DNA from 4 places in the Rhizobium sp. P2_G9 genome. Region 1 is predicted to be linked to each of the others. Evidence: predicted binding sites of a transcription regulator. Region 1 holds the regulator's gene; each other region holds the start of a gene.
The links. The regulator LexA, encoded in region 1, represses DNA repair genes until DNA is damaged. The targets are predictions, from matches to a motif close to TGTTCNNNNTGTGTTCNG.

Region 1 (7,677 bases):
GACAACGCTTGCCGAGAATTTTGTCTATGCGCGACGTCATGCCATCCTTTTTGGTGCTGAGGATGATGTTGCCAAACATCGGCTCTCATGAAAGAGTGCCTGTCGGGACGGTATATTCAAAAGCAAATCTGGGAGGATTTTCCATGGCATCCGTAGCATTGCATCCCTCTATCGACGGCGGCGTCAAGGCCGGCAGCGGCTCTTTCGCCGGCGGCACGCTTTCCTGCCTCTGCACGACGCGCACCGTGCGGCTGAAGATCAAGGGTGACGTCGCTCATAACCATGCCTGCGGCTGCACCAAGTGCTGGAAGCCGGCGGGCGCCACCTTCTCCGTCGTCGCCGTGACCGGCACGGAAAATGTCGAAGTGATCGAGAATGGCGACAAGCTCAAGGTCGTCGATCCCTCGGCGCTGATCCAGCGTCATGCCTGCACGGAATGCGGCGTGCACATGTATGGCCCGGTCGAGCGCGAACATGCCTTCAAGGGCCTGAGCTTCATTCATCCGGAGCGGTTTGCAGAGAGCGGCTGGTCCGCACCGGGCTTTGCGGCATTCGTCTCGTCGGTGATCGAAGCCGGCGTCAGCCCATCGAAAATGGATGGCATCCGCGCCCGGTTCAAGGAACTTGGCCTCGAGCCCTATGATTGCCTCAACCCACCGCTGATGGACTATCTGGCGACAGTTGCCGCCAAGAACGCCGGGACATTCCAGGAATAAGCGGGATCATTCTTCCCGATTGCAGGGAAACAACTGGGGCGAGGGCGAGGTAATTGCTCTCGTCCTTGGCTTTATAAGGATGCCGATGCAGACCCGGCCCTTACACCGGAGCCAGATCGCCCCTCGCCCAGTTTTCCTGGGTCTCCGCCGCGAATTCCGCGAACCGGCCCTGCTCGATAGCTGTGCGGATGCCGTTCATCAAATCCTGATAATAGCTCAGATTGTTCCACGTCAGCAGCATGCCGCCCAGCGCCTCGTTGGAGCGCACGAGATGGTGCAGATAGGCGCGGGAATAGTCGCGCGCTGCCGGGCAGGATGATTCCTCGTCGAGCGGCCGCATATCTTCGGCGTGGCGGGCATTGCGGATGTTGATCTTGCCGCGGCGGGTGAAGGCCAGGCCGTGGCGGCCGGAACGCGTCGGCATCACGCAATCGAACATGTCGATGCCGCGCGCCACCGATTTCAGGATATCGTCGGGCGTGCCGACGCCCATCAGGTAACGCGGCTTTTCGGTCGGCAGATGCGGGTTGAGCGTGTCGATCATCTCCAGCATCACATCCTGCGGCTCACCGACAGCGAGACCACCGATCGCATAGCCCTTGAGGTCCAGTGCTGCGAGCGCCTGCGCGCTTTTCACCCGCAGGCCGGCCTGGTCGCCACCCTGGACGATGCCGAACATGGCCTTGCCTGGCTGGTCGCCGAAGGCCACCTTGCAGCGCTCGGCCCAGCGCACCGACATTTCCATGGCGCGCTCGATCTCTTTGGATTCCGCGGGCAGCGCTATGCATTCGTCGAGCTGCATCTGGATATCGGAATCGAGCATGCCCTGGATTTCGATCGAACGCTCCGGCGACATGAAATGCAGCGAGCCGTCGACATGGCTTTTGAAGGTCACGCCCTTTTCGTCGAGTTTGCGCAGGCCCGACAGCGACATGACCTGGAAGCCGCCGGAATCGGTGAGGATCGGATACGGCCAGCGGATCAGCTCATGCAGGCCGCCGAGGCGCGCGACGCGCTCCGGGCCGGGCCGCAGCATCAGGTGATAGGTGTTGCCCAGGATGATGTCGGCGCCGGTGTCGCGCACCTGATCGAGATACATGGCCTTGACCGTGCCGACCGTGCCGACGGGCATGAAGGCAGGCGTGCGGATGGTGCCGCGTGGCATGCGCACCTCCCCTCGCCGTGCCTTGCCGTCGGTCTTGATCAGCTTGAATTCGAATTTTTCGGACATCAGTCTTTCCGTGTCAGCAGGCTGGCATCGCCATAGGAGTAGAAGCGGTAGCCGGATTGGATGGCGTGATCGTAGGCGCTGCACATCGTCTCGAGGCCGGAAAAAGCCGAGACCAGCATGAACAGCGTCGAGCGCGGCAGGTGGAAATTGGTCATCAACCGGTCGACGATTTTGAAGCGGTGACCTGGCGTGATGAAGATGTCGGTGCTGCCGGACCATGCGGCGAGACGCCCGTTATCGTCCGCCGCGCTTTCCAGCAGCCGCAGCGACGTCGTACCGACGCAGATCACCTTATTGCCACGCGCCTTGGCGGCATTGAGCGCTGCAGCGGTGGCGCCATCGATGTGGCCGATCTCGTGATGCATGTGATGCTCGGTCGTATCGTCGGCCTTGACCGGCAGGAAGGTCCCTGCCCCGACATGCAGCGTGACGAAGCAGCGCTCAATGCCCTTTTCATCCAGCCTTTCAAACAGTTGCGGCGTGAAGTGAAGGCCGGCGGTGGGGGCTGCGACGGCGCCCTCTTCCCTAGCGTAAATCGTCTGATAGTCAGCGCGATCCCGGTCGTCCTCGGGGCGCTTCGAAGCGATGTAAGGAGGCAGCGGAATATGGCCGACCGTGGCGATCGCCTCGTCCAGCGCAGGGCCGGACAGATCGAAGGAAAGCGTCACCTCGCCCGCCTCGCCCTTTTCCGTCACGGAGGCGTCGAGTGCGCCGAGCAGGCAGGCATTGCCGGAATGGCCGAACTGCAGCCGGTCACCTTGTTTGATACGCTTGCCTGGGCGGGCAAAGGCCTTCCATGCGTTCGGGCCGACGCGCATGTGCAGGGTGACGGAGACGGACGCCGTCCCTTCATCACGAATGCGCGTGCCTTCAAGCTGCGCAGGGATGACCTTGGTATCGTTGAAGACCAGAACGTCACCGGGATTCAGCAGATCCGGCAGGTCGCGGACGACGAGGTCCGAGAACTGCGTTTCGGTGTTCGGATCGACCGCCAGCAGGCGCGCAGAATCGCGCGGGTTCGCCGGCCGTAAGGCAATCCGCTCCTCGGGAAGCTCGAAATCGAAAAGGTCAACACGCATGAGAAACTCGAAGGCGCTCCCCTGCTCAGGGAGTATAGCCACAAAAGAAAACCGCCCCGGCGCATAAGCCCCGGAGCGGCCGATGTCCATCGAAAACGGATTACTTGACGTCCGCGGCGACCTTCATCGACACGATCTCGTCAGGGTCGACCACTGGTTCGCCCTTTTTGATCTTGTCGACATTGTCCATGCCTTCGATCACCTGGCCCCAGACCGAATATTGCTTGTTGAGCCACGGCGCATCGGTGAAGCAGATGAAGAACTGCGAATTGGCAGAATTCGGGTTCTGCGAGCGGGCCATCGAGCAGGTGCCGCGCACATGGCTGATCGCCGAGAATTCCGCCTTCAGATCCGGCTTTTCCGAACCGCCCATGCCGGCGCGGCGCGGATCGAAGGACTTGCCGCCCTTCTTGCCATATTCGACATCGCCCGTCTGGGCCATGAATTCATTGATGACGCGGTGGAAGACGACACCGTCATAGGCGCCTTCGCGGGTCAGTTCCTTGATGCGCGCCACATGGCCGGGCGCGGCGTTCGGCATCAACTCGATGACGACCTTGCCCTTGGTGGTTTCCATGATGAGCGTGTTTTCCGGATCCTTGATCTCGGCCATGGGTTTTCTCCTTGCTTGTTGTCTCGACGCATTCTGAACGTGGGCTGCTCAGCAACCCTCCGTAAATGCCTGGTGTTATTTACCGACCGTGACCTTGATCATCCGGTCGGGATCGCTGACTGAACCGTTATTGTTCGGGTCGCCGCGCTTGATCTTGTCGACGAATTCCATGCCGGAAACGACCTTGCCGACCACCGTGTACTGGCCGTTGAGGAAATCGCCCGGCGCGAACATGATGAAGAACTGCGAATTGGCCGAATTGGGATCCTGCGAACGGGCCATGCCGATCGTGCCGCGCTCGAACGGCACTTGCGAAAACTCGGCCGGCAGGTCTGGCAGGTCGGAGCCACCGGTGCCAACCGCGTTCGGATCGAAACCCTTCTTCAGATTGCCGAACTTGACGTCGCCGGTCTGGGCCATGAAGCCGTCGATGACGCGGTGGAAGGCGACATTGTCATATTGGTGCTTGGCAGCCAGTTCCTCGATGCGCTTGACGTGCTGCGGCGCGATATCCGGCATCAGCTGGATCACGACCGGACCGTTCTTGAGCTGGATGGTGATCTGGTTGGGATTGGCATATGCCTGGGCGGCAAGGCCGGCGAACAGCAGCAATGCGGCCGCGGCGATGGATTTCAGGAAGATCATGGAAGCTCCGTTGTTTTTGGGCTCAGCGTTGGCGTTTTTCCTCGAGCGCGGCGAGCACCGGCTTCGGCACGAAAGCACTGACATCGCCGCCCATCGCGGCGATCTGGCGCACCAATGTGGCGGTTATGGGCCTGGACGCCGTGCCGGCCGGCAGGAACACCGTCTGGATATCCGGCGCCATCTGCCGGTTCATGCCGGCCATCTGCATTTCGTAGTCGAGATCGGTTCCGTCGCGCAAACCGCGGATCAGCACTTTGGTTCCATGCGCGCGCGCCGCATCGACGACGAGATTGTCGAAGGAGATCACCTGGATGTCGCCGATCCGGTCCGGCAACACGTCTTCGAGCGACAGGCGGATCAGCGAGGCGCGATCCTCGAAGGAGAACAGCGGTGCCTTGCCGGGATGGACGCCGATGCCGACGATGACCTTGGAGGCGATGTTGAGTGCCTGGATCAGCACGTCCAGATGCCCGTTGGTCAGGGGATCGAATGAACCGGGATAGAAGGCTGTTGTCATTGCGCGCGCTGCCGAAAATGGTCCCGCCTTTTGTCATGGATGTGGTATCGGCGCAACCGAAAATCCATGGTTTCCGGGTGAGCCAGAAACCTGAACGGCGGATGAACGCCCCATTCACGGCCGGTTCGGATCATCAATGGTTATATGGCGTCAAGTTCGGAGGACAGCGCAATGATAACAAGAAGCGCATGTTCCCAAGGAAACAGCAACCGGGTGCGCGATGTGGGATAAAGGTTCCATCGACAGCGCACCCGGACGAGAGACGAAAAGGACGACGACGATGATGTACATGACGCTGACCCTGATGGCAGGCCTGATTTCCGTCATGTTCGTGGCGACCGCAGTTTCCTCGATCATTAACGCAGTGCGTGAAAACAACGCCACACGGGATGCACTTTCCCACAGTGCCGCCCTCCAGTTCTAAGTTCCAGACGCGCGGGCGTCCCCTCCCCACCCCCTCCCCGCAAGCCCGCGCTCATGTGTAAAAACCGGACGGCTCCCCTGCCGTCCGGTTTTTCGTTGTGCGACCCTGCCATAGCCACCTAAGCAAAGATCCGATGCCTCGGGCGAGCCGGCTTAGACCGGCGGATTGAACGTGGGTGGGCGGTTCCCGGCATATAAGCAAAAGCCGCTTATCGGCCTCCGCGTTAACCATATTTAAAACCCTTGCGGAACATACATGGAACATATAGTGTTTGTTCGAGATTTGTTTCACGATTCCCAAGGGGACGTCCATGCTGACGAGAAAACAACAGGAACTTCTACTGTTCATCCATGAGCGGATGAAGGAGTCCGGCGTGCCCCCTTCGTTCGATGAGATGAAGGATGCGCTCGATTTGGCCTCTAAGTCCGGCATCCACCGGTTGATCACGGCATTGGAGGAACGCGGTTTCATTCGCCGGCTTCCCAACCGTGCCCGGGCGCTCGAAGTCATCAAGCTGCCCGAGGCCTATTCGCCGAGCATCAAGCCGCCGCAGAAGGGTTTCAATCCGAGCGTTATCGAAGGCTCGCTCGGCAAGGTCCAGCCAGCGCCTGCGCCGAAGCCGGCTGCAAATGAGAACAGCGGTGACGCGGTGTCAATCCCGGTCATGGGCCGCATTGCTGCCGGCGTGCCAATCTCGGCGATCCAGAACATTACCCACGATATTTCAGTCCCTGCCGGCATGCTCGGCGGCGGCGAACATTATGCGCTCGAGGTCAAGGGCGATTCGATGATCGAGGCCGGCATCCTCGACGGCGACACAGTCATCATCCGCAACGGCAGCACGGCCAGCCCGGGCGACATCGTCGTGGCGCTCGTCGACGACGAAGAGGCGACGCTCAAGCGCTTCCGCCGCAAGGGGGCTTCCATTGCGCTTGAGGCCGCGAATCCGGCTTACGAGACCCGCATCTTCGGGCCGGATCGCGTCAAGGTCCAGGGCAAGCTGGTCGGGCTCATTCGCCGCTATCACTGACAAGCCGATCGGTTGACGCGCGGCGAGCAGCCTCGCCTGCGTCGGCTAATATCATTTCTTCTTCTTTGATTCCTTGAGCGCCTTGTTGCGTGCCATGATCACGATCGCATAGCCCTCCTTGTTGACCTGACGGGCGCGGCCGAAGCCGGCGGCGCCATCCGGAACATCCTCGGTGATCACGCTGCCGGAGGCGGTCAGCGCCCCTGCCCCGATCGTCACCGGTGCGACAAGCGCACTGTTCGAGCCGATGAAAGCGTCGGCGCCGATCCGGGTTTCGAACTTGTTGAAGCCATCATAATTGCAGGTGATCGTGCCGGCGCCGATATTCGCCCGCGCGCCGATGATCGCATCGCCGATATAGCTCAGATGATTGACCTTGGCGCCCTCGCCGATCGCGGCATTCTTCACTTCGCAGAAATTGCCGACCTTGGCTTTTTCGCCCAGGTCTGCGCCAGGCCGCAGCCGTGCATACGGACCAACGCTGGCGCCCGGTGCAATATGGGCGCCCTCGATATGCGAGAAGGCGTGGATGACGACGTCACTGTCGATGGTGACGCCGGGGCCGAACCAGACATTCGGTTCGATCACGGTGTCGCGGCCGATCCGCGTATCGTGCGACAGGAAGACGGTTTCCGGCGCGATCATCGTGACGCCGGAGAGCATCAACTGATGGCGGCGCTTCTTCTGCCAGATCGCTTCGAGTTCGGCGAGTTCCGCCCGGTTGTTGCAGCCGGCAACCATGTCGCTCGGCGCTTCGACCGTCACCGCCCTGCCGCCTTCGCGGTGGAGGATTTCGATGATGTCGGTGACGTAATACTCGCCCTTGACATTGTTGTTGGTGATTTTCGTCAGCAGCGACAAAGCCTTGCGGCCATCGATCGCCATGATGCCGCTATTGCAGAAGGTGACCTTCCGCTCGGCCTCTGTCGCGTCCTTTTCCTCGCGGATGGCGACGAGCTCGCCGTCCTTGGTAAGCAGGCGTCCATAGCCCGTGGGTTTGTCGGTTTCGAAGCCGACGACCGCGACATCATAGCCGGCGCGCACTTTCTCCAGCGCTTCGATCAGCGGTGCGGGTTCGATCAGAGGCCCGTCGCCATAGGCGACCAGGATCTGATCGTAGTCCTTTTCGATTTCGCCGCGCGCCGCCAGCACAGCGTGGCCTGTGCCGAGCCGCTCGGTCTGTTCAAAGGCGCGGACCTCGATACCGGACCCGGACGCTGCGGCCACGACCGGCTCCGCATCGCGGCCAACGACCAGCGCGATGCAGTCAGCACCGCTGCGGCCGAGCGCCAGCATCACGTGCGAGATCATCGGCAGGTTGCCGATCGTGTGCAGCACCTTCGACTTGGCGGAGTTCATCCGCTTGCTCTCGCCTGCCGCCAGCACCACTGCCAGGACGCGATCGGCCATGTTGATTCTCCC
Region 2 (7,677 bases), on a different contig from region 1:
GCACGGACATCCGTGGGGTCGTTGGAGACCGGCAATACGGTCACCTTGCCACCGAAGCCGTCCGAAAACCCTTTGCAACGCAGGTCGAGTGCGACATTGCCGACCTCCTGGTTGACGCACAGGCCGATCTTGCCGCCCATTTCCTTGAGCTTTTCGCCCGCTGCCTTGCCGGCGCTGTATTCATCCTGGCCGACATGCAGGAGAGCACCGAGCTCCTTGGACACGTCCGATCCCGAATTGATCGAGATCACCGGAATGCCAGCGGCCACGGCCTTCTTGATCGACGGTCCAAGCGCCGAGGCGTCCGGGATCGAGACGATCAGTCCATCGGGCTTCTGGTTGACCGCAGCATCGATGAGCTGGCTCATGGCAACCATGTCGAAGGTTTCGGGTGCCCGATAGTCGACCTGGACGCCGGTGTCCTTGGCGCCTGCGGCGACGCCGTTCTTGACCACCGACCAGAACGGATCGTTGGCCTGGCCATGGGTTACCGCGATGATCTTGATGTCCTTGGCTTCCGCCAGTCTCATCCCGGACAGAAGGCAGCCGACAACGGCTACGCCGACGGCGAGTTTCTTGAATACGGTCTTCATTTATTCCTCCAGCTGAGGGCGCATATCCTCCCGCGCCCAATGTTCAAACAGCGCGTCTCCCGACGTCGCTGACGCTCCCGATCTTGCTTGCCGGCCAATTTGCTACCGGTAGCAAACGCGGATACAAATATCGAGGCACGGAAATTTGTCAACCATTCATTTCAATTTCCGGTCAAACGGAATAGACGTTCCATGGATAGCTTCGGAGAAGACCATGGCGAAACGCGCGACCGCTCAGAATGTAGCCGACCTGGCAGGCGTGTCGAAATGGACCGTCATTCGGGCATTCACCCCCGGCGCCTCGATCACCGATATCAGTCGGCAGAAAGTGCTCGCAGCCGCAGATACGTTGAACTATCGGCCCAACTTGTTGGCCAGGAGCCTCAACACCAATCTCACGCATCAGGTTGCGGTTCTCGTGGACGATTTCGAAAATCCGAGCAAACTCTCCTATCTCGGGAAACTCACCCATGAGCTTCAGGCCAACGGGTTGCTGGCGCTGCTGATCAACATCAATGACCACAACGACCATGTCGACGCCTTGATCAATGCCGAACAGCGCCAGGTAGACGCAGTCATCCTTTTCGGCACGGCGTTTCGCAATGAGATGCTAAGAGACAAAAGGCTGCTCGGCGCTGCCCCAATGTTTGTTCTGGCGCGAGGCTCGCAGATCGAAGGGGTACCGGCGATCAATTGTGACACAGATCGGGCCATGACGGAGATTTGCGAGCATCTCTATGACAAGGGTTATAGAAAACCCGCCTTCCTCGCCGGTCCGCGCGTACTGTCGACGGCACTTGGCCGCAGACGCAAGTTCCGCGACTTCTGGCATGAAAAGGGCGTCGATCCGATTTCCGGAATGGTCGCGGATGCCTATAGCGATTGGTCAGGCGCCGAAGCGGTACGCGGCTTTTTCGCAGCCGGGGGAAATATTCCTTCGATCGACGTGTTGATGTGCGAAAACGATGCTTTGGCCTTCGGAGCGATGAGCGTCCTTCGCCAGGAACTCGGGATCAGGGTGCCTGAGGATGTCGCTGTCGTGGGCTTCGACAATACCGCATTCGCTGCGTCGCCCGCTTTCGACCTCACGTCTTACGATCAACCAATGACGCAAATGGCCGCCGCGGCGGTCGAAATGATCCTGGGTCGTCGACCCAAGGAGAGTGTGGACTTCCCGGGCCGACTGGTCATAAGAGGTTCGACCTGATTGACATCACGGATCACGATCACGACGTCCTTGCCAGCGCCTACCCCTTGATGGAAAATGGCAATGGTCTTGAAGGCGTGCGGATCCCTCGACCGAACCTTGCGTAGGTTAGGCGGCGGAGCGAAACTGCCAGCGCATCGACCTTCTCACGAAGCCCGGCATAGGTCATGCGGACATCCTGATGGACGGAGATCAGCGCATCGACGTCAGGATAGCGGGCGCAGGTGGCATCGAAAAATTGCCCGATCGTCGCCTCGATCAGCGGATGGGACGTGTCTCCCCTTCTATGCGCCAGATCCGTCATGCCAACCGTCCATGGGTCTGCAAAGCGATGTGCCGGGCACGGGCTTGCTACCGCTCTGCACCTCCATCCCGGCCGGAGCTCCTCATCTCCGGTCGGTTCGGCCTCTGCCAGATGCTTGCGCCTTCGCCTCCGCGACGGCAATCATTTGCTTCGTCTACGGCTTGATCAGCCCGCCGAAATAGTCGAGCGCGTAGGCCTTCTGGCGGTCGACGAGGATGGCCTCGTGGCCATGGAAATGCGCCGCATCGCCCTCGCTACGATCGACATATGTTCCATGTTCGCCGGTCCATTCGAAACCGCCGAGAAAGCGTCCCTGCCTGTACATAGCAGACAGGGCTGCCTTGATGGTCGCGCCCGCGCGCTCGGCGTCGATCAGTTCCGGAAGCCGGATAGTGCCGTAATAATTCATCGCCCATATGGGCTCGCCGCGAAACCAGAGCACCTCCTGGCCGGCGAAATCGGTGCCGCCGAAATAGCTGTCGAGGTAGCTCCATTCCCCTTCCGACCATGTGAGGTCATGGGAACGGCGCCGGCTCGCGCTCACCGGTGTGCCGCCGCCGACATAAGTGGCAGCCTTGGCCCTGACGATGATGGCATTGAGTTCGCTGGTTTCGATCATAGGTGTCTCTCAAAAATGGAACGAAGAGAGAACATATGTGGAGTTAAGTCAAGTGGAAGTTTTTGGCGCGCAACACAGGATTGCTGCTCTTGCTCGCCGCGCAATGTGCTCTTTATAAAATTGATAAAAAAGATAGAAAATATGTTCTTATGGAGATAAGAACGGTCGTCTATTTTCCGGCAATATCCGGCAAATGGCCGGGCAGTGAAATATGGAGATCGTATCGATGGCAAAATCCCTGAATGCTCTTCTGACCACGCTTGCGCTGGTCTTGTGCATCGGCTCAAGCGCATCCGCCGGCGAAGTGCTGGATCGCGTCAAGAAGAACGGGGAGGTGGTCGATGCTGTCGTCAACGACTATCCACCGTTTGCCTATCTCAACGACAAGAACGAGTTGGACGGTTTCGACATCGATGTCGCCAAGGCCCTGGCCGCCAAGCTGGGCGTCAAGCTTCGGCTCGAAACGCCGGGCTGGGAAACGATCATCGGCGGCCGCTGGGCCAATCGCTGGGATATCGCCATCACCTCGTCGACGCCGACGGAGGAGCGGGCCAAGGTCGTCAACTTCCCGGTCAATTATTACAGCGTTCCGGCCGTGCTGGTCGTCAACAAGGACGAGACGTCGATCAAATCGATCGCCGACATCACCGGCAAGCGCGTCGGCGTCGGCACCGGCTCGTCCTATGAAGCCTATCTCAACAAGAAGTTTTCCATCCCCGGCCAGGCCGCGATCACGTTCCCCTTTGGCGATGTCCAGGTCGTTCCGGGCGACGAGACCGTCAATTTCCAGAACCTCGCGCTCGGTCCTGGCGTGCGCCTGGATGCCATTGTCGCCTCGCTCGGCACGGCGCAGGGCCAGATCGATGCCCAGGGCAAGCTGAAGGTGCTCGGCGCGCCGCTGTTTGCCGAGCCGAATGCCGTTGTCACCGACAAGGGCGATCCCGAATGGGATGCCGAGGTCAAGCGCGTGATCACTGAATTGCAGCAGGACGGCACGCTCGCCAAGATTTCCGAAAAGTGGTTCAAGACGGATATCACCAAATATGCCTTCTGACGGCGAGCAGGCATTGCGAAGCGGTTCGCTGACGAAGGCGCTGCCGCTTCGCCTGAAGCTCAGCCGGCGCCCGTTCTGGTTCAAGGTGCAGATGGTCTGGCTTGTGCTGGTCGGCTTGCTGTTTTTCGGCTTCTATCGCCTCGGCCTCGATTTTGACCTCATCCGGCAGAAGCTGCCGTTCATGCTGGGTTTGAAGCTGTCGCCGGACGGCTTCATCCAGGGCGTGGCGCTGACCATCCTGATCACCGTGATTTCGATGGCGGTGTCGCTGGTGGTGGCGGTGCTCACCGCGCTCGGCAGGCTGTCGAGCAATCCCGTCGCGTTCGGAGTGGCGACGTTCTACGCGTCGTTCTTCCGCGGCACGCCTCTGCTGGTGCAGGTGCTGATCATCTATCTGGCCCTGCCGCAGTTCGGGCTGGTCCTGTCCGGCTTCGTCTCGGGCATTCTGGCGCTGTCGCTCAATTATGGCGCCTATCTCGCCGAAACCATTCGCGCCGGCATCGCCTCCGTACCGAAGGGCCAGCGCGAGGCGGCGATGGCGCTCGGCCTCGGGCGCACGCTGATCGGCATGAAGATCGTCGCGCCGCAGGCGATGCGCGTCATCATTCCGCCGGCGGGCGCGCAGTTCATCTCGATGCTCAAGGATTCTTCGCTGGTGTCGATCATGGGATTGTGGGAGCTGAATTTTCTCGCGCAGTCCTTTGGACGGTCGACATATCACTATATGGAAATGCTGCTCTCTGCGGCCGTGATCTACTGGGTTCTGTCGATCGGGCTGGAAGTGATCCAAAGCCGGCTGGAGCGCCATTTTGGACGCAGCGTCGCCGCAGAACGATGAGAGGAATGATGATGACGAACAACACTGCCTTTTCGATATTGGACGGCGGCATGGGCCGCCTGCTCGAGCGCTTGGGAGCGCCCTTCCGCTTGCCCGAATGGTCGGCACTGTCGCTGATCGAGGCGCCGCATTTCGTCACCCAGGCGCACCAGGCCTATGTCGACAGCGGCGCCGACATCGTCACCACCAATTCCTACGGCCTGGTTCCGCATATGCTGGGCGAAGAGCGGTTCGCGAGGCAGGGCCGGACGCTGGCGGATCTCGCCGGCCGGCTGGCGCGCGAGGTCGCCTCCGCCGCTGGCCGCAAGGTGCTCGTCGCCGGCTCGCTGCCGCCCTTGTTCGAGAGCTACCGGCCCGGGCGGTTCCAGGCCGAAAGGGCGCCGCAAATCCTGGAAAGCCTGGTCGGGGGACTGAAACCCTATGTCGACCTTTGGCTGATCGAGACCCAGAGCTCGACCGCCGAAGCCTTGACGGCGCTGGCCGCGGTCAGGGATTTCGGCCGACCGGTCTACGTTTCCTACACGCTCAAGGATGAGGAAGGCCGGACCGGGCCGCCGGAGCTTCGCTCGGGCGAACCGGTGGAGGATGCCGTCAGGAAAACCCTCGAAGCCGGTGCATCCGGCGTGTTCTTCAATTGCAGCCAGCCGGAAGTGATGAGCGAAGCGGTGATCGCCGCGCGCCGCGTGACCACCGATGCAACGGTGCCGGTCGGCGTCTATGCCAATGCCTTCGCGCCTGAGCCGCCCTCGGATGAGCCCTATGCCGGCATTTCCGACATCCGCGCCGATCTCGACCCCGCCAATTATCTCAAATGGATCGACCGCTGGATCAGCCAGGGCGCCACCGTCGTCGGCGGCTGCTGCGGCATCGGCCCGGAACATATCGAAGAGATCAGCCGTTATCGCGGCCGGCTTGCCGGGTGAGGGTGGGGATAGTTACCGCCCCCGCCGGGCGCCGAACAGCGTTGCGGCTATGACCACCAGCCCGATCACCACCGATTGCAGCGAGCCGTCGATGCGGGCGAGGTTCATGCCCACCGAGACGATCGTTACCAGGGCAGCACCCTGCAGCGGGGCGAAGACCGTTCCTGTGCCGCCGCGGAGCGAGGCGCCGCCGACGACGGCGGCGGCGATGCTGTCGAGGACGAGATTGGTGCCGAGATTGGGTTCGCCCGATCCCGTCTGCGCCGTCATCATCAGGCCGGCGAAGGCGGCGAGCACGCCGCAGGCGGTGTAGGCGGCGAGCGTGTGCAGTTTCACATTGCGTCCGGCCACGGCGGCGGCGCGGGCATTGTCGCCGATCAGGTAGAGCGTCCGGCCATGCACGGTGCGGGTCAGCGTCAGATGCAGCAGGACGGCGACCAGCAGAGCGGCCATGACCGGCGCGGGCAGGACGAGCCATGTCATCTGGTTGAAGACATATGGGAACGAAGCCGGGACGTCGAAGATCGGAAAGCCGCCGGAAATCGTCGTCGCGATGCCGCCGACAATGCTCATCGTGCCCAGCGTGGTGACGAAGGGATTGATGTCGAGATAGGCGACGAGGAAGCCATTGAGGCCGCCGACCAGGAGGCCGATGGCGACGGCGGCGAGGAAACCCATGGCTAGCGCCGCGGCATTGCCGTCGCCGGCAAAATGCACCATGGCCATGGAAGAGACGACCGAGACCAGGGAGACATTGGCGCCGACGGAGAGATCGAAGCCTCTCGCGACCAGCACGATCAGCTGGGCCGAGGCGATCAGGAACAGCAGCGATGTCTGCTTGACCAGGTTTTCGATGCTGGCGAGCGAGGCCATGGCCGGCTGTGCCGCGACGAAGGCGAGGTAGATGAGCAGGATGGCGACCGGCAGGCCGATCTCTTTTACCGGTGCCGCAGCGGGCAGGGATAGGCTTTTCATCTCCGCGAACCCTTCTCTCTGAGCTTTTCCATGGCAACGGCGGCGATGACGATGACGCCGGTGACGATGACTTCGTAGCGGCTGTCGACATGGATGAGGTTGAGGCCGTTGGAAACCATCGACAGAAAGATCGCGCCGAGCACGACCATCGGCAGGCTGCCGGAACCGCCGCGCAGCGACACGCCGGCGAGGATGGCGGCGGCAATGCTCTGCAGCATCAGCGAATTGCCGAGCGTCGCCTCGCCCGAGCCTACCCGGGCGGTGAGCAGAATGCCGGCGAGGCCGGCGAGTGCCGCGCTCAGGACATAGGCGAGCGTGGTGTAGAGCGTGACATTGACGCCGGAAAAGCGTGCCCCACGCTCATTGCCGCCGACGGCATAGAAATAGCGCCCGCTTCGGGTCGAGCCGAGTATATAGGCAAGCACGGTGAGCGTGACCGCGGCGATGATGATCGCATTGGCGATGCCGCCGACTTTGCCTGTGCCGATGGTCGCAAGGAAATTGTCGGGCAGGCCATAGATCGGCGTGCCGCCGGAGAGGTAATCGGCAATGCCGAGTGCCACGGACATGGTGCCGATGGTGACGATGAAGGGCGGCGCCTTCAGCACCGACACCGACAGGCCGTTCGCCAGTCCGACGATCAGCGCCGGCACCATGCCGAGCAGGCACCCCAGCACGGCTGCGAGAATGGCCGCATCCGGCAGGAGGGTCCCCATCATGCCAAGCGACAGCGCGGTCGAGACGCTGGTGAGTGCCACCACGGCGCTGACGGAAATGTCGAAACCGCCGACCACGATGACCAGCATCTGCCCGGCGGCGACCAGCGACAGGTAGGAGGCGTTTCGTAGGATGTTGAAGATATTGGCATAGCGCAGGAAGCGCGGCTCGATCATGCCGAAGGTGATGCAGAAGGCCACGAGAAGCACCGGCAGCAAGGGCAAGGCCAGCCTGCCAAAGCCTGTAACCCTAGATTTTCTTACGGTTTCCAAGGGCGGTTCCTTTGCTTCACGAGGCCAATTCCCTGAGTGGCTGCGGCGCGGCCGGGCGGCCGAAGAAACTGGAGAGCAGCGCTTCCTCGGAAAAACTGCCGCCTTCCATTTCCGAGACGATCTTGCCCTCGCGCATGACGACCAGCCTGTGCGAGAGATGGATGACCTCGGCCAT
Region 3 (7,677 bases), on a different contig from region 1:
TCTGGCGCAGCGCATCCTGCGTCAGGTCGAGCGGGAAACCATAGGTGTCATAGAGCTTGAAGGCCGTCTCGCCGTCGAGTTCCGAGCCTTCGCTCAGGCCACTGACGGCTGCGTTCAAAAGGCCCAGGCCACGTTCCAGTGTCGTGCGGAAGCGCTTCTCCTCGAGCTTCAACGTCTCGGTGATCAGCGCTTCGGCGCGCATAAGTTCGGGATAGGCAGCGCCCATCTGGCCGACCAGCGCCGGAACCAGCTTCCAGATCAAGGGTTCGCGGGCACCCAGGAGTTCGGCATGGCGCATGGCGCGGCGCATGATACGACGCAGCACATAGCCGCGGCCTTCATTGGAAGGCAGCACACCGTCGGCGATAAGGAAAGCCGACGAACGCAGATGGTCGGCGATGACACGGTGGCTGGCACGGCGCTCACCCTCGGCATCGGTGCCGGTGGCCTCCATCGAGGCGGCGATCAGGGCGCGGAACAGGTCGGTGTCGTAATTGTCATGCTTGCCCTGGAGCAGCGCCGAGATGCGCTCCAGGCCCATGCCGGTGTCGATCGACGGCCGCGGCAGGTTGATCCGCTCTTCCTTGGTGACCTGCTCATATTGCATGAACACCAGGTTCCAGATCTCGATGAAGCGGTCGCCGTCCTCGTCGGCCGAACCGGGAGGACCGCCCCAGATATGGTCGCCATGGTCATAGAAAATTTCAGAACACGGGCCGCAGGGGCCGGTATCGCCCATGGCCCAGAAATTGTCGCTGGTCGGGATACGGATGATGCGGCTTTCCGGCAGGCCGGCAATCTTGCGCCAGAGATCGAAGGCCTGATCATCGGTATGGTAGACGGTGACCATCAACCGGTTGCGGTCGATGCCATATTCCTTAGTGATCAGGTTCCAGGCGAGCTCAATGGCGCGTTCCTTGAAATAGTCGCCGAAGGAGAAATTGCCAAGCATTTCGAAGAAGGTGTGGTGACGCGCGGTATAGCCGACATTGTCGAGGTCGTTGTGCTTGCCGCCGGCGCGAACGCATTTCTGCGCCGTCGACGCCGTGGAATAGGGACGAGACTCCAGGCCGGTGAAGACATTCTTGAATTGCACCATGCCGGCATTGGTGAACATCAGCGTCGGGTCGTTGCGCGGCACGAGCGGCGACGAGGCGACGATCTCATGTCCGTTCTTGCGGAAATAGTCCAGAAACGCAGACCGGATCTCGTTGACGCCACTCATCGTATGCCCTTCATCCCTCAGAAAATGACCGGTTTGCCCGGATTTTAGCCAAGCGCTTGTATCGCCCGCCCCTGCCGATGTCCAGAAAAACAAAGCCCGGCGCCTGCAATCCGCAAGGCGCCGGGCCGGATCGGAAAATCCGACGATATCTACGGATCAGGCTTCCAGCGCCTCGTCGTCGTCACCCGCCTCGGGACCACCATTCTGCAGGAAGCGGTCGGCGATCAGGCCGGCATTCTGGCGTAGCGACAATTCGATTTCGCGGGCGAGATCCGGATTGTCGCGCAGGAAAAGTTTTGCGTTCTCGCGGCCCTGGCCGAGGCGCTGGCTGTTGTAGGAGAACCAGGCGCCGGATTTTTCAACGATGCCGGCTTTGACGCCGAGGTCGACCAGTTCGCCGGTCTTGGAAACGCCTTCACCATACATGATGTCGAATTCGACCTGCTTGAAGGGCGGCGCCATCTTGTTCTTGACGACCTTCACGCGGGTCTGGTTGCCGACCACTTCATCGCGCTCCTTGACCGAACCGATGCGGCGAATGTCGAGACGAACGGAGGCATAGAATTTCAGCGCGTTGCCGCCGGTGGTGGTTTCCGGCGACCCGAACATGACACCGATCTTCATGCGGATCTGGTTGATGAAGATCACCATGCAGTTCGACTTCGAGATCGAGGCCGTGAGCTTGCGCAATGCCTGGCTCATCAGGCGGGCCTGCAAGCCCGGAAGGCTGTCGCCCATCTCGCCTTCGATTTCAGCCCGTGGCGTCAGCGCCGCTACCGAGTCGATGACCAGCACGTCGATAGCGCCGGAGCGGACCAGCGTATCGGTGATTTCAAGCGCCTGCTCGCCGGTATCCGGCTGCGAGATCAGCAGGTTTTCAAGATCGACGCCGAGCTTGCGCGCATAGACCGGATCAAGCGCATGTTCAGCGTCGACAAAGGCACAGATGCCGCCCTTTTTCTGGGCTTCGGCAACGGTCTGCAGCGCCAGCGTGGTCTTGCCCGAGCTTTCCGGCCCGAAAATCTCGATGATGCGGCCCTTTGGCAGGCCACCGACGCCAAGCGCGATATCGAGACCAAGCGAGCCGGTGGGAACGGTCTCGATCTCGACGACATTCTCGTTCGAACCGAGCCGCATGATCGAACCCTTGCCGAACGCGCGTTCGATCTGGGAAAGTGCCGCATCCAGGGCTTTGCTCTTGTCCACCGCTTTTTCCTCAACGAGTCGCAACGTGTTCTGGGCCATTCGATCCACCTTTAAGTTATCCGCGCCATTGAAGCAATCTGTTCTGCTGGAGTTATTCGTACCCTATTTGTTCTCATTCTGCAAGTGGCGCGCAACCAATTGATCCGGAATATTTTTTCGACTTTCGTTCTATTTTTGTTTTCGTGTTTGTTTCCAAAGGCTTCGAGCGCTCGCGGCTTGCTTCTCATGCCGGAAAGCCGTTAAGGTGAGTCGATTGTAACAAGGCCTTCCGCATGACCTCCATCCTCGTCCTGGGCGGCGCCCATATCGACCGGCGCGGCCGGATCTCCGGCGATACCGCCCCCGGCGCCTCCAATCCCGGAGCATGGAAGGAGGAGGCCGGCGGTGGCGGCTTCAATGCCGCCCGCAATCTCGCCCGGCTCGGACATAGGGTGACGTTGATTTCGCCGCGCGGCGGCGATGCGGAGGGTGAAGCCGTCAGTATCGCGGCAGAGGCTGCGGGCGTCATCGATCGACCGTTCACCTTCCTCGATCGGCGGACGCCGACCTATACCGCCATCTTGGAGCGCGACGGCAATCTGGTGATCGCGCTGGCGGACATGGAGCTTTACCGGCTCTTCGTGCCGCGCCGGCTGCAGGTGCGGCAGGTGCGAGACCAGATCGATGCCGCCGATTTTCTGCTGACCGATGCCAATCTGCCGGCAGAGACCCTCGCCACGGTTGGACGAGCGGCCAGGGAGCACGGCAAGCCGCTGGCCGGCATCGGTATTTCGCCGCCGAAAGTGGTGCGCTATGCTGGCCTGCTCGGTCTGTTTGACTATCTGTTCATCAACGAGGCGGAGGCGCGGGCGCTGACGGGGGAAGAGGTCGGCGATTTCCGCCGCTGGCCGGCCATCCTGCGCAAGGCGGGGCTCAAGGCGGGCGTGATCACCCGCGGCCAGCGCGAAGTGATCGCCTGGCAGGGCGAACAGGCCGCGACGCTGCTGCCGCCGACGCTGGAGGCGATCGGCGACGTGACCGGGGCCGGCGATGGTTTTGCCGCAGGCTTCCTGCACGCCGTGTTCGAGGGCCGGCCGCTTGGAGATGCTGTTTCGATGGGGGCTGCGTCGGCGCGACTGGCGCTCGCCAGCGAAATGGCGGTGGCCGAGACGTTAAGCCGCGAACTCTTGATGGACACGCTCGCCCTTGTGCCGACGGCGGAAATAGTGTTGTAAGCCGTCATCCAACGACCAGCCCAGGACGCCGCCATGAACAGCCACGCCACGCCGAATTTCCCGGTTTCCTATTCCACCGAAGTGGCTGAGGCGAAGGCTGCAGGCGAGGCGATCGTGGCGCTGGAATCGACGATCATCACCCATGGCATGCCCTATCCCGGCAATCTCCAGATGGCACGCAGCGTCGAAAGCATCATCCGGGCCGAGGGCGCGGTGCCGGCGACGATTGCCGTCCTCAACGGTGTGCTGCATGTCGGCCTGGAAGACACCCAGCTTGAGCAGCTGGCGCGGACGCCGGATGCGATGAAACTGTCTCGCGCCGATCTCGCCTTTGCCATTTCCGAGGGCCGGACGGGTGCGACGACGGTGGCGGCGACGATGATTGCTGCGGCGCGCGCCGGCATCCATGTGTTCGCCACCGGCGGCATCGGCGGCGTACACCRCAAAGCCGAGGAAACATTCGACATTTCCGCCGATCTTGAAGAGCTCGCGCGCACGGCGGTGATCGTCGTCTGTGCTGGCGCCAAGGCGATCCTCGATATTCCGAAGACGCTGGAAGTGCTGGAAACCAAGGGCGTGCCCGTGGTCACCATGGGCCAGGACGAGTTCCCGGCTTTCTGGTCGCGCAATTCGGGGCTGAAAAGCCCGCTTCGGCTCGATAGCCCGTCCGCGATCGCGCGCTTCCAGCACAAGCGCGACGAATTCGGCATCAATGGCGGCATGCTGATCGGCAATCCGGTGCCGGAAGCCGACGAAATCGCGCGCGACGAGATGGACATCTATATCGAGCGGGCACTGGACAATGCCGAGGAAGACGAGATCACTGGCAAGGCCGTGACGCCTTACCTGCTCAACAGCATCTTCCACCTAACGGGCGGACGGAGCCTCGCGACCAATATTGCGCTGGTGGAGAATAATGCACGCGTGGCAGCAAGAATCGCGGTGGCGCTGCTGCATCGGGATTGAGAGACGCGCTTTACCGCGTCAGCTCCCGGTCAATGGCATCCATCATTGTCTCAACATCTCGCCATGCTTCATCGAGGGGCTTGGCGCGGGTGGGATCGGCCTTGTAGGTGTCGTAAGCGGCGGCGACTTCCGTGCGAAGCCAGTGTTCGACGGCATTCTCGCGCTTTTGCAGAGCACACAAGCCTTCCTGTAAAACCTTGCTTTCAGAAACAAAGTCGCCCCTGGCAACACGCGACTTCACCATATTCGCCATCTCTAACGGCAAGGTGATGCTCATTCGCGGAGTCGAGCGCATGTTTGTACTCCCTGTTTCTCCCCATCCTTACAACATTGGATAGGATCTGCAGCTTCTTGGAGAACGCAGTTTCGGCAAATGCAGCAAAGGCGATTGCGGCCGCTCAAAACCCCTCGTGGGTCTTCAAAAACTCTTCTTCATCATCGCTGTTTCTCCGCCCCAACACCTTGTTCCGATGCGGAAAACGGCCGAAGCGGGCGATGATGTCGTGGTGCTCGATGGCATATTTCAGATTCTCGTCGTCTTTCATCCGACGATGGAGCTGGACGCATTCGACCTGGTCGAGAAGGTCCTCGCTGTGCATCAGCGGCAGGTAGAAAAAGCTGCGCTCCTTGGCGCTTCGCTGCCGGTCGAGATGCCTGTCGATCGCGGTCCGGCTGACGGCGCGCGCCATTTCGTCACTCTCGAAAGCACGCGGCGTGCCGCGGAACATGTTGCGCGGGAACTGGTCGAACAGAATCACCAGCGCGAGCGCCGTCTCGCCGCTTTGCAGCCAATCGGACAATTCCCCTGCCCGCGCCAGCTCATAGAGATCCCCAAAGCGCTGCCTGATCTGCTGGTCAAGCGCCGGATTGACGCGGAACCAATCCGGTTCGACCGTCTCGGAAAACCAGAAATCGAGAATCTGTCGGGCTGAAACGATATCCAGCGGCTCAGACATGCGCGATCCCCCCTCGCAATGCTTACCGTATCAATCAGACTTTCGTTGGCAAAGCCAACGATTCATCGCTTGAAGCCTTTTGTTTGTCGCAGGTTCCTGTCGGAAAACCGCGGAACACTTTTCCGGAACCTGCTCAGCTATCGAGCACTTCCCGCACTGTGGTCGCCAATTGCTTGAGCGAGAAAGGCTTTGGCAGGAAGCCGAATTTCGACCCTTCGGGGAGATTCCGAGCAAAGGCATCTTCTGCAAAGCCCGAAACGAAGATGAATTTCATATCCGGATAGCGCTTGCGGATTTCGCCGAGCAGCGTCGGGCCGTCCATTTCGGGCATGACCACGTCGGAGACGACCACGTCGATCTGGCCGTCGAGCTCTTCGAGGATGTCGAGTGCCTCGACGCCGGAGCCGGCTTCGTGGACGGTGTAGCCGCGGGTTTCGAGCATGCGCTTGCCGCCGCGGCGCACGGCGTCCTCGTCCTCGACGAGAAGCACGACCGCCGACTTGCCGGTCAGGTCGACATCGTCGGTCGCGGCCGAGGCGGCACGCTGCTGCTCGGCAGCGGTCTTGGAGGCATTGTCACTATCCGCCGTGCTCTCCTGCGCCACATGGCGCGGCAGGAAGATGTGGAAGGTCGTGCCCTTGCCGACTTCCGATTCCGGGAAGATATAGCCACCCGATTGCTTGATGATGCCATAGACCATGGAGAGGCCGAGACCGGTCCCCTTGCCGACTTCCTTGGTGGTGAAGAAGGGCTCGAAGATCTTGTCCATGATCTCGGGCGGGATGCCGGTGCCGTTGTCAGCAATATCGATCAGGACGAAGTCTTCGGCTGTCAGCCCGCGGAAATTCATTGCACCCGCATCGGCGGCCGGCACGTTGCGGGTGCGGATCGTAAGCGTGCCGCCCTCCGGCATGGCATCGCGGGCGTTGACGGCGAGGTTGACCATCACTTGTTCAAACTGGGAAATGTCGGTCCTGACCGGCCAGAGGTCACGGCCATATTCGACCTCGAGCTTGACCTTGGTACCGGAGAACAGCCGGGTGACCAGCATCTGCAGGTCGCCGATCGCGTCGGTCAGGTTGATGATCGCCGGCCGCAGCGTCTGCTTGCGTGAGAAGGCCAGCAATTGCCGCACAAGCACTGCGGCACGATTGGCGTTGCGCTTGATCTCCATGAGATCGGCGAAACTCGAATCCGATTGCCGGGCCTGCAACAGCAGATGGTCGGAGGAGAGCAGGATCGCGGTCAGCACATTGTTGAAGTCATGGGCAATGCCGCCGGCAAGCGTGCCTACGGCATTCATCTTCTGGGTCTGCGCCATCTGCGTCTCGAACGCCTTCTGCTGCGTCGTCTCGACGGCATAGACGATGGCAGCCTCCTCCGGCGCCTCATCGGACTGGTCGATGACGGCGTTGACGTAGAAGCGGAAATGGCGGCCTTCGTCGGTCGGATGGCGCGCCTCGACCGGCTCGATGTCGACCTTGTCGCCCTTGGCAGCGTCCAGCGCTGTCTGCAGGCGCTCGCGATCGGAGTCCGGCACGATGGCAAACAGCGAGTTGGAACCGTCCTCACGTTGCGTCAGCCCGGCAAACAGTTTCAGGAACTGCGTGTTGGTGCGCAATATACGACCGTCACCGTCGACCGAGGCGATCGCCATCGGCGTGTTGTTGAAGAAGCGGTTGAAGCGCATATTGGCCGAGGAGTCGTCCTCATGGCCGGCTTCCTCGTGGCTGCGCTGCATGACGATGGTGCGGCTTTCACCCGGCGCGCCATCCCGGCTCGCAGACACACGGTGGACGAGCCGCACAGGCAGGCTCTGGCCGCTCGCCTTGCGGAAATCGACATCGAGCGTTTCGGTGCGGACCTGGCCGGGCTCCGGATGAATGGTTTCGAGCCGCGTCAGTCCCTCGCCGGCGCAGATGTCGCCGATCTTCAGCGCGCCCGGTTCGAATTTGGTCAGGTCGACGCCGAGCCAGTCGGCCAGCGTCGCGTTGATATAGAAAATCTCGCCCTTGCGGCCGGCGGAGAAGAAGCCGGCCGGCGCATGGTCGAGATAATCGATGGCGTTCTGCAATTCGCGGAAGAACTGTTCCTGCTCGTCGCGCTCGGC
Region 4 (7,677 bases), on a different contig from region 1:
GCTTGCGTTGGGTGCGTCCGCTGCAATCGATCGTCTGCACCTTCGGCTCCGAGCACGAAGAGACCGTGGTGATCCCGTTCGAAGTCGATGGCATCGTCGCCTCCAACATCACCTACGGCCATCGCTTCCATGCGCCTGAGCCGATCACCGTCAAGCGCTTCTCCGATTATGTGTCGAGCCTGGAAAAGGCCAGGGTCATCCTCGACGCTGAGCGCCGCAAGCAGATCATCCTGCAGGACGCCAAGAACGTCACCTTCGCCTCGGGTCTTGATCTGGTCGAGGACGAGGCACTGCTGGAGGAAGTCTCGGGCCTGGTCGAATATCCGCATGTGCTGATGGGTTCTTTCGAGGAGGATTTCCTAAAGATTCCGCAGGAAATCATCCGGCTGACGATCAAGACCAACCAAAAGTGCTTCGTCACCCGCCGCAACGGCAGCGACGCGCTCTCCAACCATTTCATCCTCGTCTCCAATATCGAGGCAAAGGATGGCGGTGCCGAGATCATTCACGGCAATGGCAAGGTCGTGCGCGCCCGTCTCTCCGATGCGCTGCATTTCTACAGGCGCGACCAGGGCGACATGCCCGACCTCGACACGCTGACCGCATCTGCCGCCAAGTTCGGCCTTGATCTCAAGAAGCCGCTTGATCAGCGCATGGCCAAGCTGGATCACCTCAACGTCACCTTCCATGCCAAGCTCGGCACGCAGGGTGATCGGGTGGAGCGCATTCGGGCACTGGCGTCGGAACTGGCGAAAGTCACCAAGGCCGACCCGATCAAGGTCGACCGCGCCGTGGTGCTCGCCAAGGCCGATCTTCGGACCGAGGCAGTCGGCGAATTCCCGGAACTGCAAGGCCTGATGGGCCGAAAATATGCGGTACTGCAAGGCGAGGATTCATCTGTCGCGGCAGCGATCGAGGACCATTACAAGCCGCAAGGCCCCTCGGATCGCATTCCAACCGATCCGGTCGCTATCACGGTGGCACTGGCCGACAAGCTGGATACGCTGGTTGGCTTCTGGGCGATCGACGAGAAGCCGACAGGTTCGAAAGACCCCTATGCGCTGCGCCGCGCAGTGCTGGGCGTGATCCGCATTCTTCTTGAGAACGGCATCCGGTTACCGTTGCTGACCATAGCCGAGGATCGAGACCTCCTCTCCTTCTTCCATGACCGACTGAAGGTCTATCTCCGCGACGCCGGCCGCCGCCACGATATCGTCGACGCCGTTCTGACCGAAGATGCCGATGATCTTCTGACCATCGTCCGCCGCGCCGAAGCGCTGTCGACCTTCCTCACCTCCGAGGACGGCACCAATCTTCTGGCCGGGACCAAACGTGCCACGCAGTTGCTGGCGGCAGAGGAAAAGAAGGGCACGGCGATCGCCGATCGCATCGACCTGCAATTGCTGACGCTTCCAGCCGAACGGGCGCTGCACTCGGCAATCGTGACGGCCTCTCAAGGGGCTGCGGAAACTGTCGCTCGCGAAAACTTCGAAGGCGCCATGGAAGCGTTGTCAAAGCTGCGCAGCCCGGTCGACACGTTCTTCGACACCGTGCTGGTCAACGACGAGAACCCGGAGATCCGCGCCAATCGGCTCGCACTGCTTGCCGCGATTCGCAGTGCCACCGGCACGGTTGCGGATTTCTCCAAGATCGCTGGATAGGTCTTCCGCCCACTTGAATGAGATAATCCCCGGCTTTCCCTGCATGTTGAGCCGGGGCCCGCATGTCATCGTCCGCGCGTCGGAAAATGCGTCGCTTTGCTCCCATCACTCTGTGGGTGGGCGCTTGGCCTGTCGTAGAGAATTGCTACCGATCTTGGTGCTTCAAAAGCATAGGACAGCCGGACGCCTGTAGTTGCTTTTGCGAAATTTCCCGCTGAAACAAAATGAACAACGGCTTCACTCGAAGTATCTCGCTGAAACGTTCTATCCAGCAGAAAATGTCGCTACAAGGAAACCGGCTCCATGGTGAAGGTCATTCCACTCATCATCTCAATCGACCGCAAGCTCACGTCTGCCTACAAAATGACCGCCTCGAATACCACTTACATTCTGGAACAAGGGGCATCGATCACAACGGATAGTCCGGATGCGCTGTTTTACCAGGATGGCGTTTCAAATAGCCATCTCATCATAAAAGGACACGTAACCGGCGGAGACGGCAATACCGATACCGCCGTGAACTCTGACCCGAGCGGCTGCGACGTCAAGATCACCTCGACCGGGGTTGTCGAGGCCGGCGTCGGCGTTGAGCTGGGCTTTGGCAATCAACAACTCACCAACCATGGCACCATCGATGGCTCAAACTACGGCGTGTGGCTGCAAAGCGTCCAGCAGACGGTGACCAATTTCGGGCACATCTCGGGCGGCCAGAATGGCATCTCGGCCGGCGGCCTTGGTGATGTCAGCGTTGTCAATGAAGCGGGTGGCCGCATCACATCGCAAAGTGCCGCCGTTCAGTTCGATGGTTCGTATCATACGACGTCGACCCTGACCAATGATGGCTTGTTGAAAGGAGCATGGGCATTCTCCGGCAGCTACGGCGATGACACGGTGACCAACCACGGCCAGATGAAGGGCTTGATCTATATGGGCGAAGGGGACGACACCTTCGACAATCGTGGCGGCAAGGTCGATCATGATATCTACGGTCAGAAGGGCAACGACACGCTGATTACCGATGATGCCAAGGTGCATCTTCAGGAAGATGCCGGTGGCGGCACCGACACGGTCAAATCGACGGTGACTTACACGCTGACGGCCAATGTCGAAAATCTGATCCTGCTCGGCAATGCCAGTATTGACGGAACAGGCACAAAGAGCGCCAATGCGCTCACCGGCAATCACGGCGACAACACGTTGATGGGCATGGCCGGCAGCGACACCCTTGATGGCGGCCAAGGCAACGATCTCCTGGTAGGCGGATCGGGCAAGGACGTCTTCGTTTTCGCGACGCATGACGGTCAAGACACAATTACAGACTTCAAGGCTGGAACAGACCATATCGACCTGACAGGTCAAAATGCCATCAGTGACTTCAACGACCTGGTCAACAACCACGTGAGCGCGTCCAATGGCGATCTGGTGATCCACATGGGTACCGATACGCTGACCCTCCAGCATACCCTGGTCGGCGACCTCAATGTCAGCGACTTCTCGTTCTGAGCCAGATCTTCCGTCATTCGGTGACAGACCAAAAGGCAGACGCACAATGAGATGACATGCCTTGCCGGAGGGGAACCTTCATCGGCGGGCATGTCGCGATCCGGATCAGGATATGCCGAGGAATTGGCCGCCTTCCGAGAAATGCCGAAGCCCGTTAACCATTTGATAACGAAATGCCATTTCCGCCTCGGCGGTGTGGCTCATTGGCCACGCCTGGCCCGGCATTCATCATATTTCACGAAAATGAGAATTTATTTGATCGCGTCGCCGTGATTGCGACGAACTCGCCCCTATATATCCGAGTGTACTCAAATAGTGATCAGGATGCCGAAGATGGCTCTCCCAAAAGACTTCAAAAAGAATATCAGAGCCCGCCTGCAATCGGACCATGCCTTCCGCTTCGCGCTGCTTTCGGAGGCCGTGGAAGTGCTGCTCGGCGACGACCTGCCGACGGCAAAAAGCGTGCTGCACGATTATATCGAAGCGACGATCGGCTTCCGCGAACTGTCGGAACGAACAGGCATTTCCGAGAGAGGCCTGATGCGGATGTTCGGCAAGGCCGGCAATCCGCGTGCAGATCAGTTGTTCAAGGTGCTTGCCACGCTACAGCGCTATCAGGGCATCCAACTCTCCGTGGATGCCGCCGCCTAACGGCGCTCGCGCAGCACCCAGGCTGGGATCAGTTCCGACCGCAACGTCTTAGCGGCAGAGGCCTTGGCAAGCCCTTTGAGGTCCATGCCGGGCTGCACGAGTGCGCTGGCCTGACGCTTGGGCAGTACCAGGCCGAGTTCCAGTTCGCCCTTGCGCCGCCACCGTTTGAAGAACGGCCGGCGGAATCGGCGTGACGGCGAAAAGCGTGCCGGCGCCTTCGCGAGTGAAGCATATTCGAGGATTTCCTCGATCCAGCCGCTTTGCGGCCGCGCGCCAGGCTCCAAGAGCATCAGCCAATCGCCGCGCGCATTGCGGATCGTCTCGTCGAGCGTCCAGGTGTCGAAGAATTTGCAGCCCGCGGCGTCGGCAACGCGCGCGGAACCGTCGCGTGAACCATGGTCGAGCACGATCACGTCGCTCACCAATCCATCCACCGCGCCCGACACCAGCACCGCCAGCGTATGCGCCAATTCCGGCTCGTTATCCCGGCATTCCAGCAAAACAGTCAGCATGGTCAATCGTTATTACAACAGCCCTGAAAATGCCAGTCGGCAAATTTGTTCTTGCATTGTTCTCGTTTTGAAGATAGGAAAATAATCATGACGGGGCAGAGAGTCGCCTCGCAGGAGTTGCCCAATGATCAATCTGTCTCTTTCGAGGCAGGCCGCATTCGCGCCTGCCAACACGGCAGAGCTTGCCGATGGTTTGCTGAAGGAAAGCGGTCTGCGCATTGATATTGACCGCCGTCGCGGTCGTGGCGCCGGCATCAACCCGTCCGGCCGCTTCGAGCCGCAGGAGCGCGAAGTGCTCGATGACGGCTGGCAGACAATCGAAACGCTGGAGCCGTTCAAGACCGAAGTGCAGGTGGAAAAGCCGCGCGCGATCATCACCCGCAACGAAAGCCCGGACATTCCGTTCGACCGTTCGATCAACCCCTATCGTGGCTGCGAACATGGCTGTGTCTACTGCTTTGCGCGGCCGACGCATGCCTATATGGGCCTGTCGCCGGGGCTCGACTTCGAAAGCAAGCTGTTTGCCAAGCCGGATGCGGCAAAACTTCTCGAACGCGAACTCTCAAAGCCCGGCTACAAGCCGAAAGCCATTGCCATCGGCACCAATACCGACCCTTACCAGCCGATCGAGAAGGAATGGCGGATCATGCGCCAGATCCTCGAAGTGCTGAATGCGGCGAATCATCCGGTATCGATCGTCACCAAGTCGGCGCTAGTCATGCGCGATATCGACATCATCGCCAAAATGGCGGAGCGCGGCCTGGCACGAGTCGGGATTTCGGTGACGACGCTCGACCGGCGGCTGGCACGGCTGATGGAACCGCGCGCTTCGACCCCGTCGAGGCGGCTGGAGGCAATCCGGGCGCTGACCGAGGCTGGCGTGACGACGGCAGTGATGGCAGCGCCGATGATCCCTGCGCTGAACGATCACGAGTTGGAGCGCATCCTCGATTCAGGCGCTGCTGCCGGCGCCAAGGAGGCAAGCTATGTGCTGCTGCGCCTGCCGCTCGAAGTCAGCCCACTATTCCGCGACTGGCTGCTCAGGAATTATCCGGACCGCTACCGGCACGTGATGAGCCTGATCCGCTCGATGCGCGGCGGCAAGGATTACGATGCGGAATTCGGCAAGCGGATGAAGGGCGAAGGCCCCTATGCCTGGCAGATCAGCCGCCGATTCGAGCTGGCAGCCAAGAAGCTCGGCATTCGCAGGACGCGCAGCATGCCGCTGAACACGGAGCTTTTCGTGCCGCCGAGCGGTGCGGGCGTACAGCTCAGCCTGCTTTAGGTCTTTGTTTGTGCATGTCTTGGTCGATCCGGGGCGGCCCGCCTGCCGTACCGGATCGGCGAAAACTTCAGTGTCTCACTCGCACCCTGCCCGCATCAGGCCGAGGCACTGAATTCCGCGCCGCCGGCAATCCCTGTCCCGCCGGCCTGCGCACCCAGTCCTAGGAACGCCGCCCTCGTTCCGGGACTTGCGGGGAATCGGTGGAAGTGTCATTTGAACCCGCATGAGACTTCTCGCCGATTCCCTGCCCCTGGAGGAAATCGAGCCGGCTCCAACGTTCCGGTTCGAGCAGGGATTGATGCGCGACGGCTACCGGCTGGTGGCCGGCATCGATGAAGTCGGCCGCGGCCCCTTGGCCGGTCCGGTGGTCGCAAGTGCCGTGGTGCTTGACCCCGACAATATCCCTGATGGCCTTAACGACTCCAAGCAATTGACGGCGGAGCGGCGCGAAGCGCTCTACGAGCTCATTCTTGCCAGTGCGCTCGACGTGGCAATCTCGTCCGTCTCAGCGCCAGAAATCGATAGGATAAATATCCTGCGGGCAAGCCTCGAAGCCATGCGCCGTGCGGCGCATTCGCTGCATAGCCGTCCGCATTTTGCCCTCATCGACGGCCGCGACGTAGCGCCCGGCCTGCCCTGCCCCGGCAAGGCGATCGTTTCCGGCGATGCACGGTCCCTGTCGATTGCCGCGGCGTCCATCGTTGCCAAGGTGACACGCGACCGGATGATGGTCGCGGCAGGCCGCCGCTATCCGGGTTATGGCTTTGAATTCCATGCCGGCTACGCGACAGAGTTCCATCGCAATGCCATTGTCGAGCTTGGCCCCTGCGCCATCCACAGGATGACATTCCGCCCGCTGCGGAAGGATTGATTGCGGCATTCGAGGTCGGCGTACCGCTTGCCTCCCCTCACCGCTTCTGCTTAAACAAGTGTGTCCGGTGCCCAGAATATGGGAGAATCGGGAAGCCGGTGTGATGCCGGCGCGTGCCCAACGCTGTAAGGGGGATGGGCTGCCGGGCTTTTGCCTGATGCCACTGGGAAACCGGGAAGGCTGCAGCGCCAGATGATCCCAAGCCAGAAGACCGGCCGGACATGATAGACGCGGGCGCGCGGACGGCGCCAGCTGAGAAGGCATTCCGTCGGGGATTGACGATGCACGCCTCCATTTCTCGCCACCTTGCGGCGGCCGGTCCGTTTTCCGAATCCGAGACCGCAGCGGTCTACCGCGCCATTCATTCGCGCCGCGACGTGCGCAATGAATTCCTGCCCGATCCGGTGCCGGACGATGTTCTTCATCGCCTGCTGACAGCGGCCCATGCCGCACCGTCGGTGGGCTATATGCAGCCGTGGAACTTCATGGTCATCCGCGACGAAGAGAATCGGCGGGCTGTCCATCGCATCTTCCATGATGCCAATCTCGAAGCCTCCGATCGCCTGGAGGGCGAGCAGAAGCGCCGGTATATGTCGCTGAAGCTCGAAGGCATATTGAAGGCGCCGGTCAATCTCTGCATCACCTGCGACCGTAAGCGCGGTGGCGACTTTGTCCTCGGGCGAACGCATAACCCCAACATGGACCTCTATAGCACCGTCTGCGCCGTACAGAATTTCTGGCTTGCCGCGCGTGCGGAAGGCGTCGGCGTCGGCTGGGTCAGCATTTTCGACCATGACCGGCTGAAGACGCATCTCGGCATTCCCGAAAGCGTCGAGATCATCGCCTATCTCTGCGTCGGCTATGTCGAACAGCTCTATACCTCACCGGAACTGGCGGTGAAGGGCTGGCGGGAGAAAATCCCGCTCGACAAGCTGATCTACCGGGAGCGCTGGCCAGAGGCCTCGCATGTCCTGTCATTCTATCGCGAGATCGAATGCCGCAAGAAATGAAAAACCCGCCTCGGTGACGAGGCGGGTTTTAAAATGTGCTGGCAGTTGTCCGCTTGCGCTTAGTTGAGGCGCGCCTTGACTTCGCCGACGGCCTTGTCGAACAGGCCATTTGACGTATTTTCGTCCAGCTTGCTCGCCATCAGCTTTTCAGCGGCGGCGACGGCCAGGTCGACGGCAGCGGAGC

Region 2: the regulator LexA is predicted to act here: its motif matches at 2,740-2,757, upstream of AC1DYF_RS27800 (DUF5680 domain-containing protein).
Region 3: the regulator LexA is predicted to act here: its motif matches at 2,596-2,613, upstream of recA (recombinase RecA).
Region 4: the regulator LexA is predicted to act here: its motif matches at 4,374-4,391, upstream of AC1DYF_RS27230 (PA0069 family radical SAM protein).

The regions. Positions count from the first base shown of each region.
Region 1 is NZ_JBFUFK010000012.1:20,971-28,647, forward strand. It holds gene gfa (S-(hydroxymethyl)glutathione synthase) at 144-716, shown strand; gene tgt (tRNA guanosine(34) transglycosylase Tgt) at 817-1,947, opposite strand; gene queA (tRNA preQ1(34) S-adenosylmethionine ribosyltransferase-isomerase QueA) at 1,947-3,026, opposite strand; gene AC1DYF_RS11825 (peptidylprolyl isomerase) at 3,127-3,639, opposite strand; gene AC1DYF_RS11830 (peptidylprolyl isomerase) at 3,715-4,284, opposite strand; gene coaD (pantetheine-phosphate adenylyltransferase) at 4,307-4,801, opposite strand; gene AC1DYF_RS11840 (hypothetical protein) at 5,082-5,225, shown strand; gene lexA (transcriptional repressor LexA) at 5,536-6,255, shown strand; gene glmU (bifunctional UDP-N-acetylglucosamine diphosphorylase/glucosamine-1-phosphate N-acetyltransferase GlmU) at 6,307-7,665, opposite strand.
Region 2 is NZ_JBFUFK010000038.1:63,475-71,151, reverse strand. It holds gene AC1DYF_RS27815 (sugar ABC transporter substrate-binding protein) at 1-593, opposite strand, end outside; gene AC1DYF_RS27810 (LacI family DNA-binding transcriptional regulator) at 808-1,800, shown strand; gene AC1DYF_RS27805 (hypothetical protein) at 1,841-2,104, opposite strand; gene AC1DYF_RS27800 (DUF5680 domain-containing protein) at 2,259-2,723, opposite strand; gene AC1DYF_RS27795 (transporter substrate-binding domain-containing protein) at 2,950-3,777, shown strand; gene AC1DYF_RS27790 (amino acid ABC transporter permease) at 3,767-4,615, shown strand; gene AC1DYF_RS27785 (homocysteine S-methyltransferase family protein) at 4,627-5,538, shown strand; gene AC1DYF_RS27780 (ABC transporter permease) at 5,551-6,513, opposite strand; gene AC1DYF_RS27775 (ABC transporter permease) at 6,510-7,502, opposite strand; gene AC1DYF_RS27770 (sugar ABC transporter ATP-binding protein) at 7,519-7,677, opposite strand, start outside.
Region 3 is NZ_JBFUFK010000019.1:87,988-95,664, reverse strand. It holds gene alaS (alanine--tRNA ligase) at 1-1,225, opposite strand, end outside; gene recA (recombinase RecA) at 1,382-2,470, opposite strand; gene AC1DYF_RS17590 (carbohydrate kinase family protein) at 2,704-3,645, shown strand; gene AC1DYF_RS17585 (pseudouridine-5'-phosphate glycosidase) at 3,679-4,611, shown strand; gene AC1DYF_RS17580 (ribbon-helix-helix domain-containing protein) at 4,622-4,888, opposite strand; gene AC1DYF_RS17575 (DUF924 family protein) at 5,010-5,567, opposite strand; gene cckA (cell cycle histidine kinase CckA) at 5,701-7,677, opposite strand, start outside.
Region 4 is NZ_JBFUFK010000037.1:98,179-105,855, forward strand. It holds gene glyS (glycine--tRNA ligase subunit beta) at 1-1,661, shown strand, start outside; gene AC1DYF_RS27215 (hypothetical protein) at 1,965-3,164, shown strand; gene AC1DYF_RS27220 (helix-turn-helix domain-containing transcriptional regulator) at 3,498-3,815, shown strand; gene AC1DYF_RS27225 (glycosyltransferase family 2 protein) at 3,812-4,327, opposite strand; gene AC1DYF_RS27230 (PA0069 family radical SAM protein) at 4,452-5,612, shown strand; gene AC1DYF_RS27235 (ribonuclease HII) at 5,836-6,483, shown strand; cobalamin riboswitch at 6,532-6,717, shown strand; gene bluB (5,6-dimethylbenzimidazole synthase) at 6,765-7,493, shown strand; gene AC1DYF_RS27245 (F0F1 ATP synthase subunit B) at 7,553-7,677, opposite strand, start outside.